One region of the Streptomyces sp. NPDC104371 genome, then DNA from elsewhere that is predicted to be linked to it. Evidence: riboswitches for the same ligand, from Rfam matches in the RefSeq annotation. Region 1 holds a riboswitch; the other holds the start of a gene.
What was found. Region 1 has a riboswitch for cobalamin ahead of ACZ60T_RS16840 (cobalamin biosynthesis protein). Riboswitches for the same ligand answer to the same signal wherever they lie in the genome.
Positions count from the first base shown of each region.

Region 1 (3,340 bases):
CAACACCGTGCTCATACAGGCGCTCCCGGGGGAAGGTAGGGCAGACCGAGCGGTGCGCCGGACTCGATGAGCCGCCACAACGCGTCCGTGTCCGCGTGCTGTTCGATCAGATCGCCGAGCCGGTCGAGCTGCTCCTCGCGCAGCCCGGCGAACGAGGTGTCGGCGGCCGGGACGAAGCGGCGACCGGCGGTGGCGGCCACCGCGCGCAGGAACGCCCGCCGGAAGTCGTCCGACTCCAGCGAGCCGTGCCAGTGCGTGCCCCACACCGAGCCGACCCGGCAGCCGTCCAGGAAGGGCTCGCCGCCCGTGACGTCGGCGACCCCGTGGTGGATCTCGTACCCCTCGACGGGCGCGCCGAGCGCCTCGCCGACGGGCCGCGCGAGGGTCTTCTCCCGGGCGAACCGCACCCGTACGGGCAGCATGCCGAGCCCGGCCACCACCCCTAGCCCGCTCTCGACCTCGTCCTCGATGCGCTCACCGAGGATCTGGAAGCCGCCGCAGATCCCGAGGACGGGCCGCCCCTCGGCGGCTCTGCGGACGAGCGCGTCGGCGAGACCGCGTTCCCGCAGCCACTGAAGGGCTCGGACGGTGGCCCGGGTGCCGGGGACGATCACGAGGTCGGCGTCGGCCAGCTCCTCGGGCCGGTCCACGAACCGCACCACGACGCCCGGTTCGGCGGCCAGGGCGTCCACATCGGTGAAGTTGGACATCAGCGGGATCGCGCACACGGCGACCCGCAGCACGTCCTCGCCGACGGGCGCGGCCACCTCCGACTCCCGCACCGCGCCCCGCAACGACACCCTCAGCCCGTCCTCCTCGTCGATCCCGAGGCCGTGCTGGAAGGGCAGCACGCCGTAGGTGCGCCGCCCGGTGAGACCGCGCAGCATGTCGAGTCCAGGCTCCAGCAGCGTGACGTCCCCGCGGAACTTGTTGACCAGGAACCCGGCCACCAACTCCTGGTCCTCACGCGCGAGCAGGGCGACGGTGCCGAAGAAGGAGGCGAAGACACCGCCGCGGTCGATGTCGCCGACGACGAGGACGGGCAGCCGCGCGGGGCGGGCGATCCCCATGTTCACGATGTCGGTCCGCCGCAGATTGATCTCCGCCGGGCTCCCGGCCCCCTCGCAGATCACCGCGTCGTACGAACTCCGCAGCGTGACCAGGCAGTCCAGCACGGTGTTCAGCAGCGTCTCCTGCCGCCCGCCGTGGTAGCCGCGCGCGCTCATCTCGCCCACCGGCCGGCCCAGGACCACGACCTGGCTGGAGCGGTCGCCGCCCGGCTTGAGCAGCACGGGGTTCATGAGCGCGGTCGGCTCGATCCGGCAGGCCTGGGCCTGCATGGCCTGTGCCCGCCCGATCTCCGCGCCCTCGCGCGTGACGAAGGAGTTGAGGGACATGTTCTGCGCCTTGAACGGCGCGACCTTGACGCCCTGTCGCACCAGCCAGCGGCAGATCCCGGCGGTGACGACGCTCTTGCCCGCGTCGGAGGTGGTACCGGCGACCAGCAGTCCGCCGCTCATCACAGACGTCCCTTCGTCAGAACCCGCCGGGCGAGGAACCGCCCGGCGACCGTGACCCCGAGCGCGAGCCCGCTCACGCGCCGGGACAGCCGTACGGCGCGCTCGATGTCGCCGACCCGGACCGCCCGCCCTCCGCCGTTGAGGACCGGCCGGTGCTCCACCCGGCCCCCGTACGAGAGCGTCCCGCCGAGCCGCACCCCGAGCGCCCCCGCGAACGAGGCCTCCACGGGCCCGGCGTTGGGGCTCGGATGCGCCGCGGCGTCGGCACGCCGGGCCCGTACGGCGCCCCGCGGATCGGGACCCGCCACCGCCGCCAGTACGGTGGTCAGGCGCGCCCCCGGCCACCCGGCGACGTCGTCGAGCCGGGCCGCGGCCCAGCCGAAGCGCCGGTAGCGCGGCGACCGGTGTCCGACCATGGCGTCCAGGGTGTTGACGGCCCGGAACCCGAGCAGCCCGGGGACCCCCGCGACCGCCCCCCACACCAGCGCGCCCACCACGGCGTCGGAGGTGTTCTCGGCGACGGACTCCACGACCGCCCGCGCGATCCCGTCGGCGTCGAGCGCCTGCGGGTCCCGTCCGCACAGATGCGGCAGCCGCGCGCGGGCGCCCTCGACATCGCCCGCGTCGAGGGCGCGCCCGATGCTCCGGGCCTCCCGCGCGAGCGACGTGCCGCCGACAACGGCCCACGTGGCGGCGGCGGTCAGTGCGAAGGACGCGGCGGGGCAGGGACGTACGCGGCGCGCGGCCACGGCCCCGAGGGCCACGGCGCCACCGGCGCACACGGCGGTGTGCAGCGCGCCCCACCCTCGGTGGTCGCGCCACACCGCCCGCTCCACGGCACCGGTGGCCAGCCCGAACGCGGCGACCGGATGCCCACGGCGTGGATCGCCGAACAGGAGGTCACCGAGAAGACCGGCGGCGGCGCCGTACGCGAAGACGCGATCGGCACCCATGGGCTCAGTCGGCCGCGGGACGGGTCAAAGGTCGGGTACGGAACCGTGAACGGCAGCCGAGCATGGCGGTGTTGTCCTCACTCAGGGTGTCCACGCCCTGGTTCGACGAGACCGGCGGTGAGAGTTCCTGGCTCCCGGGATGTACTTCCCCGGTGACAGTGGCGGGACCGCGCCGGAATCGCACCGGCTTCCTCTCCTGTCGCCGTATGGCCCCGGCAGTTCACCACGCCTCCCGAACACCCGTCAACCACCCCCTGACCTGCGACGTCACAGTGTGCTCGGTCCCACACGGCGGAAGTCCGGATCGGTACGCCGAATCGACGGTTTCTGGGCTCTTCCCCGCAGCGGAAGCCGGGAACACTGGAGGAGAACAGCAGTACGAGCGGGGTGGGCGCGGACGAACGGCATGGCCAGGAGGAGGTCGGTGTGATCGGCAGGGACCCGTCAGGGCGGGGGTGGGCCAAGAGCAGCTACTCGTCCAGTGATGACAGCGCCTGCGTCGAAGTCGCCGCCGCTGGGGCGCGTGTGCGGGTGCGTGACTCGAAACGGCGCGAAGGCCCGGTGCTCGTCTTTCGCCGTACCGCGTGGTGTGGTTTGCTGGCTGCACTCGAGAACCCGGCAGCGGACCGCTTCTGAAGATCCGTCCACAGGACGGGAGGGACCCACATGGGGGACAGGGCCAAGGACGTCCCGGCACGTGCGGGAGGTCCACCTATGACGCGTGTATCGCTGACGGCGGCGGCTCCGCTCGCCCTCTTCTCCCTGACGACCGGCGTGCTCGCCGTCGGCATGGGCGCGCTCGCCGCGCTGCTCGTGCCCGGCTCCTCGGCGCGGGCCCTGGTCTGGCTGGTCGTGACGCTGGTGGCC
Region 1 is NZ_JBVJNF010000004.1:605,563-608,902, forward strand. Features, by position in the region: gene cobN (cobaltochelatase subunit CobN) at 1-15, opposite strand, end outside; gene ACZ60T_RS16835 (cobyric acid synthase) at 12-1,520, opposite strand; gene ACZ60T_RS16840 (cobalamin biosynthesis protein) at 1,520-2,473, opposite strand; cobalamin riboswitch at 2,575-2,714, opposite strand; gene ACZ60T_RS16845 (DUF397 domain-containing protein) at 2,900-3,109, shown strand; gene ACZ60T_RS16850 (hypothetical protein) at 3,188-3,340, shown strand, end outside.

Region 2 (3,340 bases), on a different contig from region 1:
GGCCGCACCAAGACCGAGTGGTCGCCGCTGAAGCTGCACACCGCCACCTTCGCCTCCTCCGCCGTCCAGGGCGGCGACCTGCCCCTGACCGGTCAGGACGGCGCCGCGGTCTGCGCCGGTGACACCGGCGGCCCCGCGATGACCGGAAGCGGAGCCACCCTCCGTCTTGTCGGCATCAACTCCCGCTCCTTCCAAGGCGGATGCTGGGGAACCGACCCGGCCGAGACCCGCACCGGAGCCGTCGACACGCGCGTCGACGACCTCGCCGACTGGATCGCCAAAAACCGGCTGGCGACCATGCACGCCGATGTCACCGACCTGATCACCACAGCCGACTTCAACAACGACGGTCGCCCCGACGTCGCCGCCATCCTCAAGGACGGCAACATCCACGCCTTCTACACCACCCCCGACGGCACCCTGGTCTACGGCCGCGAACTGTGGAAGCACGACGGCAGTTGGAGCCGCAAGACCCGCATCTTCGGCGGCGACTTCAACGGCGACGGCAATGCCGACATCGCCGCCATCAACGTCGACGGCAACCTGAGCCTCTACCCCGGCACCGCCACCGGCCAGTTGGGCTCCCCGCTGTCCATGTGGAAGGACGCGACCTGGGGTTCGTTCCCCTCGATCGCGACCTACCGAGCCAAGGGCTGGACCCGGGACGGACTGATCACGGTCGCTCCGACCGGGCGGCTGTGGGCGTACCCCACGGCTGCGAACGGTGTGCTGGACGGCTCGCGCAGCGAGGCGTGGAACGACGACAGTTGGAACAAGAAGCTGATCGCCAGCAGCGACTTCAACGGTGACAGCCTCAACGACGTGGCGGCGATCGCCCAGTCCGGGCAGCTCGACCTCTACACCGGTACCAGCACCGGCAAGTTCAAGTACGGCAACGCCATGTGGTCCGACCCGACATGGGGTTCGTTCCCGGTCCTGATGGGCGGCGACTACAACGGTGACGGCAAGGCCGACATCGCCGCCGTGAACAGCTCGGGCGGCCTGTACCTGTACCCGGGTGACGGCAACGGCAAGCTCTCTGCCCGCAGCAGCATGTGGCCGACCATCGGCTGACACTGTGAGCCAGGGCGGGTGCCGGGGGGGCGCACCGACTCCCCCGGCACCCGCCCTCGTCACATCCACGACTCCACTGCTCCGCCCCCCGATTCGGCACACGCTGGATTGACGGCCGGAGATACGGGCCATACGGTCCCTGCGTAGTGATGGCTTGAGGAAGCTGGTGGGAATCCAGCACGGTCGCGCCACTGTGAGCCCGCCACCGCGAGGTTGCGGGCGAGTCAGATACTGAGCCCTCACTCCGCCCGCATACGCAAAGGGACGCACGATCCCGAAGGAGGGCTCGCCTTGAGTGGCGTTTCCAGGCCCGATTCGGCACCGTACGTCCGGATGCCGCCCCCCTCGCACGAATCGGACCCCGTCCCGGCATGACCAGCAACCCTACGGAGAGCACGGTGATCGAGGAGATCGCCGCGTTCGGCCCGTTCTTCGCCGTACAGACCCACCCGCCCGGTACGCACCCGTCCGAGCCCTGGCAGTCACTCTCCCGTCCGCTGCTCGACGCCCGGGTGAGTGACGTACGGGACCGGTTGGCCGCGACCGGCGGGCAGCCGCCTGCCGCGGTCGAGACGCGGGTCGCGGCGTCTGTCGCACACTTGGGGCTGGCCGCACGGCTGGTCTCCCCGGCGCTGGCTGCCGCCGTACTGCACGGTCTGGTCCTCGCGCCCGGCCTCGCGGATCTGTGGTGGCAACCCGTGCTCGGCGGCCCGCTGCCGCTGTCGCTGCCTGACGACGCCTTCACCGGCGGCGGGGAGGGCTCGCTCTCGCAGCTCGCTGACGACCTGAGCAGCCGCCTGCTGGACGGCCCGCTGCGCGAACTCGCCGACGCCATGGCGCGGTTCTCGGTCTCCCGGCACATCCTGTGGGGCAACACCGCCTCGGCCGTCAACGGAGCGGCGACCATGATCACAGTGTCCCGCCCGGAGGTCACCGCGCGGACCCGCGCCCTCACCGCGCTTCTCCTGGAGAGGCCCCCGTTGCGTGGTGCGAGCGCCAGGACGCCCGGCGGAACGTACCGGCGCCGTAGCTGCTGCCTGATCTACCGCGCCGCTCCGGGCCGCAAGGGGGCCCTGTGCGGAGATTGCGCCCTGTCCCGCTGACCAGGCCGCTCGCCCCGCCGTCCGCACCCGAATGTGTCGGACCCCGTGCGTAGGACGGCGGTCGTTCCCGCTCACCGCTGTCCCGCCCCTGCCGGTGCCGCAGGAAGGGGCCGGGACGCTGGTGGCGTCCCGGCCCATGGGTTGCTCGGTCAGGAGGTGGGCAGCTCGCTGCGGACGGTGCGGGCGGCGGCGACCAGGTTCTCCAGGGAGGCGCGGGTCTCGGGCCAGCCGCGGGTCTTCAGGCCGCAGTCGGGGTTGACCCACAGCCGTTCGGCGGGAATCGCCTTCAGGCCGGTGCGCAGGAGGGCCGCGGCCTCGTCCGTGCTCGGGACGCGCGGGGAGTGGATGTCGTAGACGCCCGGCCCGGCCTCGCGCGGGTAGCCGTGAGCGGCCAGTTCGCGAGCGACCTGCATGTGGGAGCGGGCGGCTTCCAGGCTGATGACGTCGGCGTCGAGGTCGTCGATGGCCTGGACGATGTCACCGAACTCGGCGTAGCACATGTGGGTGTGGATCTGCGTGTCCGGCCGCACCCCGCTCGTGGTGAGCCGGAACGCCTCGGTCGCCCACGCCAGATACGCCGCACGGTCGGCGGTCCGCAGCGGCAGCGTCTCGCGCAGCGCGGGCTCGTCCACCTGGATCACCGAAGTCCCGGCCGCCTCCAGGTCGTTCACCTCGTCGCGCAGGGCGAGGGCGACCTGCCGGGCGGTGTCGCCGAGGGGCTGGTCGTCACGGACGAAGGACCAGGCGAGCATGGTGACCGGGCCGGTGAGCATGCCCTTGACGGGGCGGTCGGTCAGGGACTGGGCGTAGGACGTCCAGCGCACCGTCATCGGCTCGGGCCGGGAGATGTCGCCGACCAGGACCGGCGGCCGGACGTAGCGGGTGCCGTACGACTGGACCCAGCCGTGCTGTGTGGCCAGGTAGCCGGTGAGCTGCTCGGCGAAGTACTGCACCATGTCGTTGCGTTCGGCCTCGCCGTGCACCAGGACGTCGATGCCGGTCTTCTCCTGGAAGGAGATGACCTCCTGGATCTCCGCCTTGACGCGCTCCTCGTACCCGGCCGTGTCGATGCGCCCGGTGCGCAGGTCGGCGCGTGCGGTGCGCAGTTCGGTGGTCTGCGGGAACGAGCCGATGGTCGTGGTCGGCAGCAGCGGCAGACCGAG
Region 2 is NZ_JBVJNF010000001.1:190,343-193,682, forward strand. Features, by position in the region: gene ACZ60T_RS00955 (trypsin-like serine protease) at 1-1,074, shown strand, start outside; cobalamin riboswitch at 1,208-1,329, shown strand; gene ACZ60T_RS00960 ((2Fe-2S)-binding protein) at 1,446-2,177, shown strand; gene metE (5-methyltetrahydropteroyltriglutamate--homocysteine S-methyltransferase) at 2,327-3,340, opposite strand, start outside.
Region 2: another riboswitch for cobalamin. It lies ahead of ACZ60T_RS00960 ((2Fe-2S)-binding protein); the one in region 1 lies ahead of ACZ60T_RS16840 (cobalamin biosynthesis protein).